DNA from 3 places in the Kitasatospora sp. NPDC058063 genome. Region 1 is predicted to be linked to each of the others. Evidence: riboswitches for the same ligand, from Rfam matches in the RefSeq annotation. Region 1 holds a riboswitch; each other region holds the start of a gene.

Region 1 (2,251 bases):
AGGCCAGGGTGGGCGCGTCCGGGCGGGCCCCGGCGGCGGAGAGCGTGGCCAGCGGGGTACCCGCGAGGCCGAGGACGGCCTGCGCGGTGGCCCGGGCGCCGTTGCCCGCGTTGAAGCCGGACGCGTCGTAGACGACGGCGCCACGGAGCGCCGGGTCGGCGGCGCAGCCCTGCTGGAACTTCACCAGCCGGCCCCAGCCCTTGAGGCCGGAGCCGAGGCGTCCACCGGAGAGCAGCGCCTGGGTGGCCAGGCCCGTGCTGTTGGCGTTGGAGGTGGTCGACCCGGCGGCCGCGAACCCGCCGTCGGCGTTCTGGTGGGCGGTGAGCCAGCCGAGGCCCGCGTTCGCCTTGGCGGTGCGGCCGGTGGCGGCGAGGGCCTGGGCGGCCAGGGCGGTGGCGTCCGGGTCGCTGGTGCAGGCGGCCTGGCCGAAGGAGACGGGGAAGCCCCCGTCCGCGCACTGGCTGTTGGCGAGGTAGTCCACGGCCGCCGCCGGGGCGTCACCGGGCGTGCGGTGCAGGGCGATCAGGGCCAGCGACTGGCCGAAGGCGTTGCTGTAGTCGCCCCACTGCGAGCGGTCGGAGAAGCGGCCTTCGGCGGTCTGCAGCGAGCGCAGCCGGGCCGGCAGGTCGACTCCGCCGAAGGCCGTCGGGTTCCCGCCGCGCACCTCGACGGCGAGCAGCAGCTTGGCGGTCGCGCCCGCGTAGGCCTCGGTGGTGCCGTCGCCGAGGTAGCCGCCGATGATCTCGGGCTTCGCCAGCCAGGCGGTGGCCTTCGCGGCGGCCTCGTCGGAGCTGTGCGACGCGGCGAAGGCCAGCACGGCATCGATGGTCAGGCCCTGGTCGGGGTAGGCGGTCCCGTTGAAGACGGACTCGAAGTGGTCGCCGTCGACGAGCTGGCGGGCCAGCCAGCCACCCGCGGCGGCGTCGGGACGGACCGTCGGCGACGACGTCGAGGTGGCGGGAGCAGCGTGGGCGGCGGTGGCCGCCGGGAGTGCGGTGGCGAGCGTGAGGGCGGGTATCGCGAGCAGACCGAGGGAGCGGCGAACAGCGGGCATGGGATGCCTTTCCGGGCCTGGGCGCAGGGGCCCGGAAGGCGTCGGCGAGCGCCGAGGGGCCAGCGGGCTCCGGCCCGCAGACCACGACGGGAGGAGGGGTGACACACCTCCGCCGACGGGTACTCGGGCTCGCCGCCGACGCGGGGTCGGCGGCCTACCGTTGCGGGTCAGCGCCGGATTCGAACCGGACTTCCCCCAGCGGCGGAGTCACAACATGACGGCCCATCATGGCGATGCCCGAACAGCGGGTCAAGGGATCCCGGGCCCGGACCCGGATGCCACGCGCGCCGCGGTGTCCGCCGCCACCAGGACGTCGCACATCATCGCCAACTCGCAACCGCCGCCCAGCGCGTAGCCCGCGACGGCCGCCACCACGGGCTTGCGCAGGGCGGCGAAGCGGTCCCAGGCGGCGAACCAGTCGCCGAGGTAGGCGTCGACGAACTCGAGGGACTGCATCTCCTTGATGTCCGCGCCGGCCGCGAAGGCCTTCTCCGAACCGGTGACCACCAGACAGCCGATCTCCGGGGCGCGGTCGAAGGTGGCCGCGGCCGCGACCACCTCGTTCATCAGCTGGGTGTTCAGCGCGTCGAGCGCCTTCGGGCGGTCGAGCGTGATCAGCCCGACCCGGCCCTTGCGTTCGACCAGGATCGTCTCCTACGTCATGCGGTGTCCTTCCCGAGGGTGGTGATGATCGCCGAGAAGTCCAGGCCCGAGCCTTCGGACGACGCGAAGTCCGCGTACAACTGCGCTGCCTTGCGCCCGAGTTCCGTGGGCAGGCCCGCGGCTTCGGCCGCGCCGGCGGCCAGTCCGAGGTCCTTGGCCATCAGGGCGGCGGCGAACCCGGCGGCGTAGTCGCGGTTGGCCGGGCTGGCCGGCACCGGCCCGGGGACGGGACAGTTGCTGGTGAGCGCCCAGCACTGCCCGGAGGCGGTGGAGGCCACGTCGAACAACGCCTGGTGGCTGAGCCCGAGGCTCTCGCCGAGCACGAAGGCCTCGCTGACCGCGATCATCGAGATGCCGAGGATCATGTTGTTGCAGACCTTCGCCGCCTGGCCGGCACCGGCCGCGCCGCAGTGCACCACCTTGCGCCCCATGACCGCCAACACGGGCTTGACCGCGGCGAATTCGGCCTCTTCGGCGCCGACCATGAAGGTCAGGCTCGCAGCCGTCGCGCCGACCACCCCACCGGAGACCGGC
Region 2 (2,251 bases), on a different contig from region 1:
GGCACGTCGACTTCCGCGAGGAGCGCCGACCCGGGGCGCACCCGGCCCCCGGAACGCGAACGGCGCCTCCCCACCGCGGGGAGGCGCCGTTCCGGCGTGCGCGGGCAGGCCGCTGCTCGCGGCCGGGCGGCTCAGGAGCCCTCGGGTGTCCAGCGCTTCTCGACCCCGGCGAGCTTCCAGTACCCGATCGCGATCGCCCAGACGACCACGAACAGCCCGGCGATGGCGTAGCCGACGTTGTCCAGCGAGATGTCGGCGATGAAGCCGGTGACCGGGTCGGTCAGATCGAGCTTCTCGTGCAGCACCCCGACCAGCTCGATGGTGCCGATGACGAAGGCCACCGCGATCGACAGACCGGTGATGGTCAGGTTGTAGTACACCTTCCGCACCGGGTTGGCGAAGGCCCACTGGTACGCGAAGTTCATGAACGTCCCGTCCAGGGTGTCGAACAGGCTCATCCCGGCCGCGAACAGCAGCGGCAGGCAGACGATCGCGTACCAGGGCAGCCCGGAGGCGGCGCCCGAGCCGGCCATCACCATCAGGGTGACCTCGGTCGCGGTGTCGAAGCCCAGCCCCAGCACCATGCCCACCGGGAACATCTGCCCGGGCCGGGTGATCGAACGGGTCGCCCGGTTCAGCACCCGGGCCATGAAGCCGCGCGAGTCGAGGTGCGCCTCCAGCTCCTTCTCGTCGAACTTTCCGGCCCGCATCGAGCGGAACACCCTGAGGATGCCGAGCAGCGCCGCCAGGTTGAGCGCGCCGATCAGGTAGAGGAACACGCCGGAGGTGGTCGTCCCGATCACGCCGAGCCACTTGTGGGTGGTCGACTCGTCGTCCATCAGGGTGTTCGCCAGCTGCGCGCCGCCCGCCACCAGGGCGGCCATCACCACCACCATCGAGGAGTGCCCGAGGGCGAACCAGAAGCCCACCGAGACCGGGCGCTTGCCGTCCGCCATCAGCTTGCGGGTGGTGTTGTCGATCACCGCGATGTGGTCGGCGTCGAAGGCGTGCCGCATCCCGAGGGTGTACGCGGTGATACCCAGGCCCACCCCGAAGACCTGGGTACCGACCGCGTACTTCTCGGGTGCGACCAGGAAGATCAGCGTGCCGAAGGCCACCACGTGCATGGCCACGATCACCGCCATCAGCCCGGCGGTACGGACGGTGTCCTCGCGCCGCCACTGGAAGCTGGGCAGCGCGGAGGGGGCCGGTTCGGCCCCGGCGGCAACGGTTTCGGGCAGGGTCATCTGCGGATCACGCTCCAGCACCTCGTGGAAAACCTCGTGAGATGCCGTGGCCGGTCTCCTGGCTGACGGGACGCCCGTACCCGCCTTCCCAAGCGCGCGAGGCGCCCAGTGGCTCCATGGGTACGGACGACGTTCCTCCGCGGACGGAGGAACGACCCGATCACAGTGGCGAGGGCCGCTCCGGGCTGGGACCCCTGAGGGTCCGTCACCGGTCTTCCCGAGCACCACGGCGGGGAACACCGTAGGGGCCACGCCCCGACCCGTGCAAGGTTGCGCACCTGCGCAGGTGTCCAGGATCACAGACCGCCGCCTGCGAGAATGTCCGCATGCATCTCGTACCGGCCGACCGCGCGGGCCACCGCACCATCGACGGGCACCGGGTCTGCGAGGCCATCGCCGCGATCGGCGACCCGGCCCACGTCCGGTCCTGGGCCGAGCGGTTCTCCCTGCTCGCCGACCCCGGCCGGCTCGCCCTGCTGCTCGCCCTCCACCGGGCCGGGCCGCTCGCCGTCACCGACCTCGCGGTCGCCACCGGCATGCGCGACCCCGCCGTCTCCCAGGCCCTGCGGCTGCTCCGCACGGCCGGCGTGGTCACCGGCGACCGGGACGGACGCGTGGTGCGCTACCAGCTCGTGGACGAGGCCATGCGCCCCCTCCTCGACGAGTGCGCCGCCGGCGAACACCACGAGCCCACCGCGGCCACGGGCTGACCCACCGGCCCGGCCCCGGAACCGCGCCGCGGCCGGAGCGGATGAGTACGATCATGACGTGCCGTCCCGCCCCCACGCCTGGCCCGCCGACCGGTGGAACACCCGACCGGTCAGGGCCCGCGTGCTGGCGGTCGCCCGCACCCTCACCTCGGCCACCCGGGTCCTGGACGTCCTGACCCTGCTGAACCCGGACGGCATCGAGCGGTACTTCACCGTCAACCCCGGCTCCGCCTTCGCCGACCGCGCCCTGGACGAGTACCTGCACGGCCTGCCCGGCTTCACCGTGCTGGACTG
Region 3 (2,251 bases), on a different contig from region 1:
GTGGGCGCGGCCGGGTCGGTCGGGTCGGCCGGGCCGGCCGCCGTGGTCACGTCGGTCACCGGGTTCCTCCGAGGGCCTGGCCGCGGCGGCGCATCATCAGCAGGAAGGCGGGCACGCCGAGCACCGCGGTGAACACACCGACGGGCAGTTCGGCGGGTGCCAGCAGGGTGCGCGAGGCGATGTCCACCCAGACCAGCAGCAGTGCCCCGGCGAGCGGCGCGATCACCAGCACCCGGCGGTGCCCGGCGCCGACCAGCATCCGCGCCAGGTGCGGCATCAGCAGTCCGACGAAGCCGATCGCCCCGCTGACCGCGACCACGGTGCCGGTGACGGCGGCCGTCACCACGAACAGCTCGCGGCGCAGCCGGTCCGGGTCCACGCCGAGCGAGGCGGAGGTCTCGTCGCCCATGGCGAGCGCGTCCAGCCGCCCGGCGGCGCAGGCCAGGTACGCGAGCCCGGCCACCACCGTGACGGCGGCGATCGGCACCTTGCCCCAGGTGGCGCCGCCGAGGCTGCCGAGCAGCCACATCATGGCGCCCCGGGCGGCCTCGCCGCGGTCGGCGGCGAAGACCATCAGGGTGGTGGCGGCGGAGAAGCCGTAGGACAGGGCGGTGCCGGTGAGCACCAGGCGCAGCGGGGTGAGTCCGTACGCGGTGCGGGCGGCGAGGTAGACGAGCGTCATGGCGGCCAGCGCGGAGCCGAAGGCGGAGGCGGAGATCGCCCACACCCCGAGCGAGGCGAAGGCGCCGAAGAGCAGGACGGCGTTGGCGCCGACGGCCGCGCCGGAGGAGATGCCGAGCACGAAGGGGTCGGCCAGCGCGTTGCGCACCAGGGCCTGGACGGCGACCCCGCAGGCGGCGAGTCCGGCGCCGACGACGGCGGCCAGCACGGTGCGCGGCAGCCGGATCTCCCAGACGATCGCGTACGCGGCCGCCTCGCCCGCGTCCAGCCGTCCGCCCGTCAGCCCGGCGCCCAGCAGCCGCAGCACCCGGGGCAGGCCGAGTCCGGAGGAGCCGAGGGCGACCCCGCAGAGCAGCGACAGCAGCAGGGCGGCGACGAGGCCGGCGGCGAGCGGGACGACGGGTATTCGACGGGTGGGCGGGCCGACTGCACGGTCCACGACTGCACGGTCCACGGGTGCGCCTTGCCTCGGGCCGCGGGTGCGCCGGGGCGGGCGCCGGCCGAAGGCGTGCCGCGGCGCCGTTCCCCTCGCAGTCCGCGGCGAGTTGTCGGGAGTTCAGCGGCCGGGGGCGATCGGGCTGGCGCGGGCCGTACGGGCTGGTACGGGCCGTGCTCACCGTTGCGGGTCAGCGCCGGATTCACACCGGACTTCCCCCTCGGACGCCCTGGCAGCATAACAGCCACTCAGGGCAGGCAACCCTTACCGGCCCTGGGTGGGACCGGGAACGCGCGACCGCCCCCGTCCGGCGGTGCGGACGGGGGCGGTCGGGTGGCGACGCGTCAGGCTCAGGCCTGCTTGGTCTCCCAGAAGATCTTGTCGACCTCGGCGATCAGGTCCAGCAGGGCCTGGCCGGTGGCCGGGTCGGTGGACGCCTTGGCGGCCGAGGCGGCCTTCAGGGTGTCGTTGATCAGCTGGTGCAGCTGCGGGTACTTCTCGAAGTGCGGGGCCTTGAAGTAGTCGCTCCACAGCACCGAGATGTGGTGCTTGACGGCCTCGGCGCGCTGCTCCTTGATGATGATGGCGCGGGCGCGGAAGTGCGGGTCCTCGTTGGCCTGGTACTTCTCCTGGGTGGCCTTGACCGACTCGGCCTCCAGCTTGGCCTGAGCCGGGTCGTACACGCCGCAGGGCAGGTCGCAGTGGGCGTGGGCGGTGGCGCGAGGTGCAAACAGACGAGAGAACATGGGAGTCCTTCCTTAGATCGTCTTCCCGCGCCCGAGATTACCCTTCCGGCCTCGCCGTTTCGCGATCGGGCGGCGGGCCTAGGGCAAAAGACGGACCAGGAACCGGGGTAATCCGGACATCGGACCGGTGACGGTCCGTACGGCAGACTGGGGGCGGGCGGAGCAGGAGGAGGAGTCGTGGCGCGGAGCACGCGACCGCAGGGCGCCGGGGCCGGGGGGCCGGACCGGGGCGGCGCGCTGCCGTTCGGACTGATCGACGTGGCGGGGCCGTCGATGGTCCCGACCCTGCGCGAGGGCGACCAGCTGCTGGTCCGCTACGGCGCGCCGATCCGGCCGGGCGCGGTGGTGGTCTTCCGGCACCCCTTCCAGCAGGACCTGCTCGTGGTGA

What was found. A riboswitch is a leader RNA that binds a small molecule or an ion and turns the genes downstream of it on or off. The one in region 1 is predicted to bind cobalamin.
Region 2: linked by a shared signal. The riboswitch ahead of ACFVUY_RS20540 (HoxN/HupN/NixA family nickel/cobalt transporter) and the one ahead of ACFVUY_RS22755 (prenyltransferase/squalene oxidase repeat-containing protein) in region 1 are both predicted to bind cobalamin.
Region 3: linked by a shared signal. The riboswitch ahead of ACFVUY_RS14400 (FecCD family ABC transporter permease) and the one ahead of ACFVUY_RS22755 (prenyltransferase/squalene oxidase repeat-containing protein) in region 1 are both predicted to bind cobalamin.

What each region holds. Positions count from the first base shown of each region.
Region 1 covers NZ_JBHVSD010000012.1:240,902-243,152, reverse strand. The annotation lists gene ACFVUY_RS22755 (prenyltransferase/squalene oxidase repeat-containing protein) at 1-1,054, opposite strand, end outside; cobalamin riboswitch at 1,151-1,291, opposite strand; partial or broken gene ACFVUY_RS22750 (enoyl-CoA hydratase-related protein) at 1,310-1,702, opposite strand; gene mmsB (3-hydroxyisobutyrate dehydrogenase) at 1,714-2,251, opposite strand, start outside.
Region 2 covers NZ_JBHVSD010000011.1:66,629-68,879, reverse strand. The annotation lists gene ACFVUY_RS20540 (HoxN/HupN/NixA family nickel/cobalt transporter) at 132-1,247, opposite strand; cobalamin riboswitch at 1,278-1,491, opposite strand; gene ACFVUY_RS20535 (metalloregulator ArsR/SmtB family transcription factor) at 1,574-1,957, shown strand; gene ACFVUY_RS20530 (hypothetical protein) at 2,016-2,251, shown strand, end outside.
Region 3 covers NZ_JBHVSD010000007.1:180,839-183,089, forward strand. The annotation lists gene ACFVUY_RS14400 (FecCD family ABC transporter permease) at 56-1,120, opposite strand; cobalamin riboswitch at 1,228-1,378, opposite strand; gene sodN (superoxide dismutase, Ni) at 1,468-1,863, opposite strand; gene sodX (nickel-type superoxide dismutase maturation protease) at 2,137-2,251, shown strand, end outside.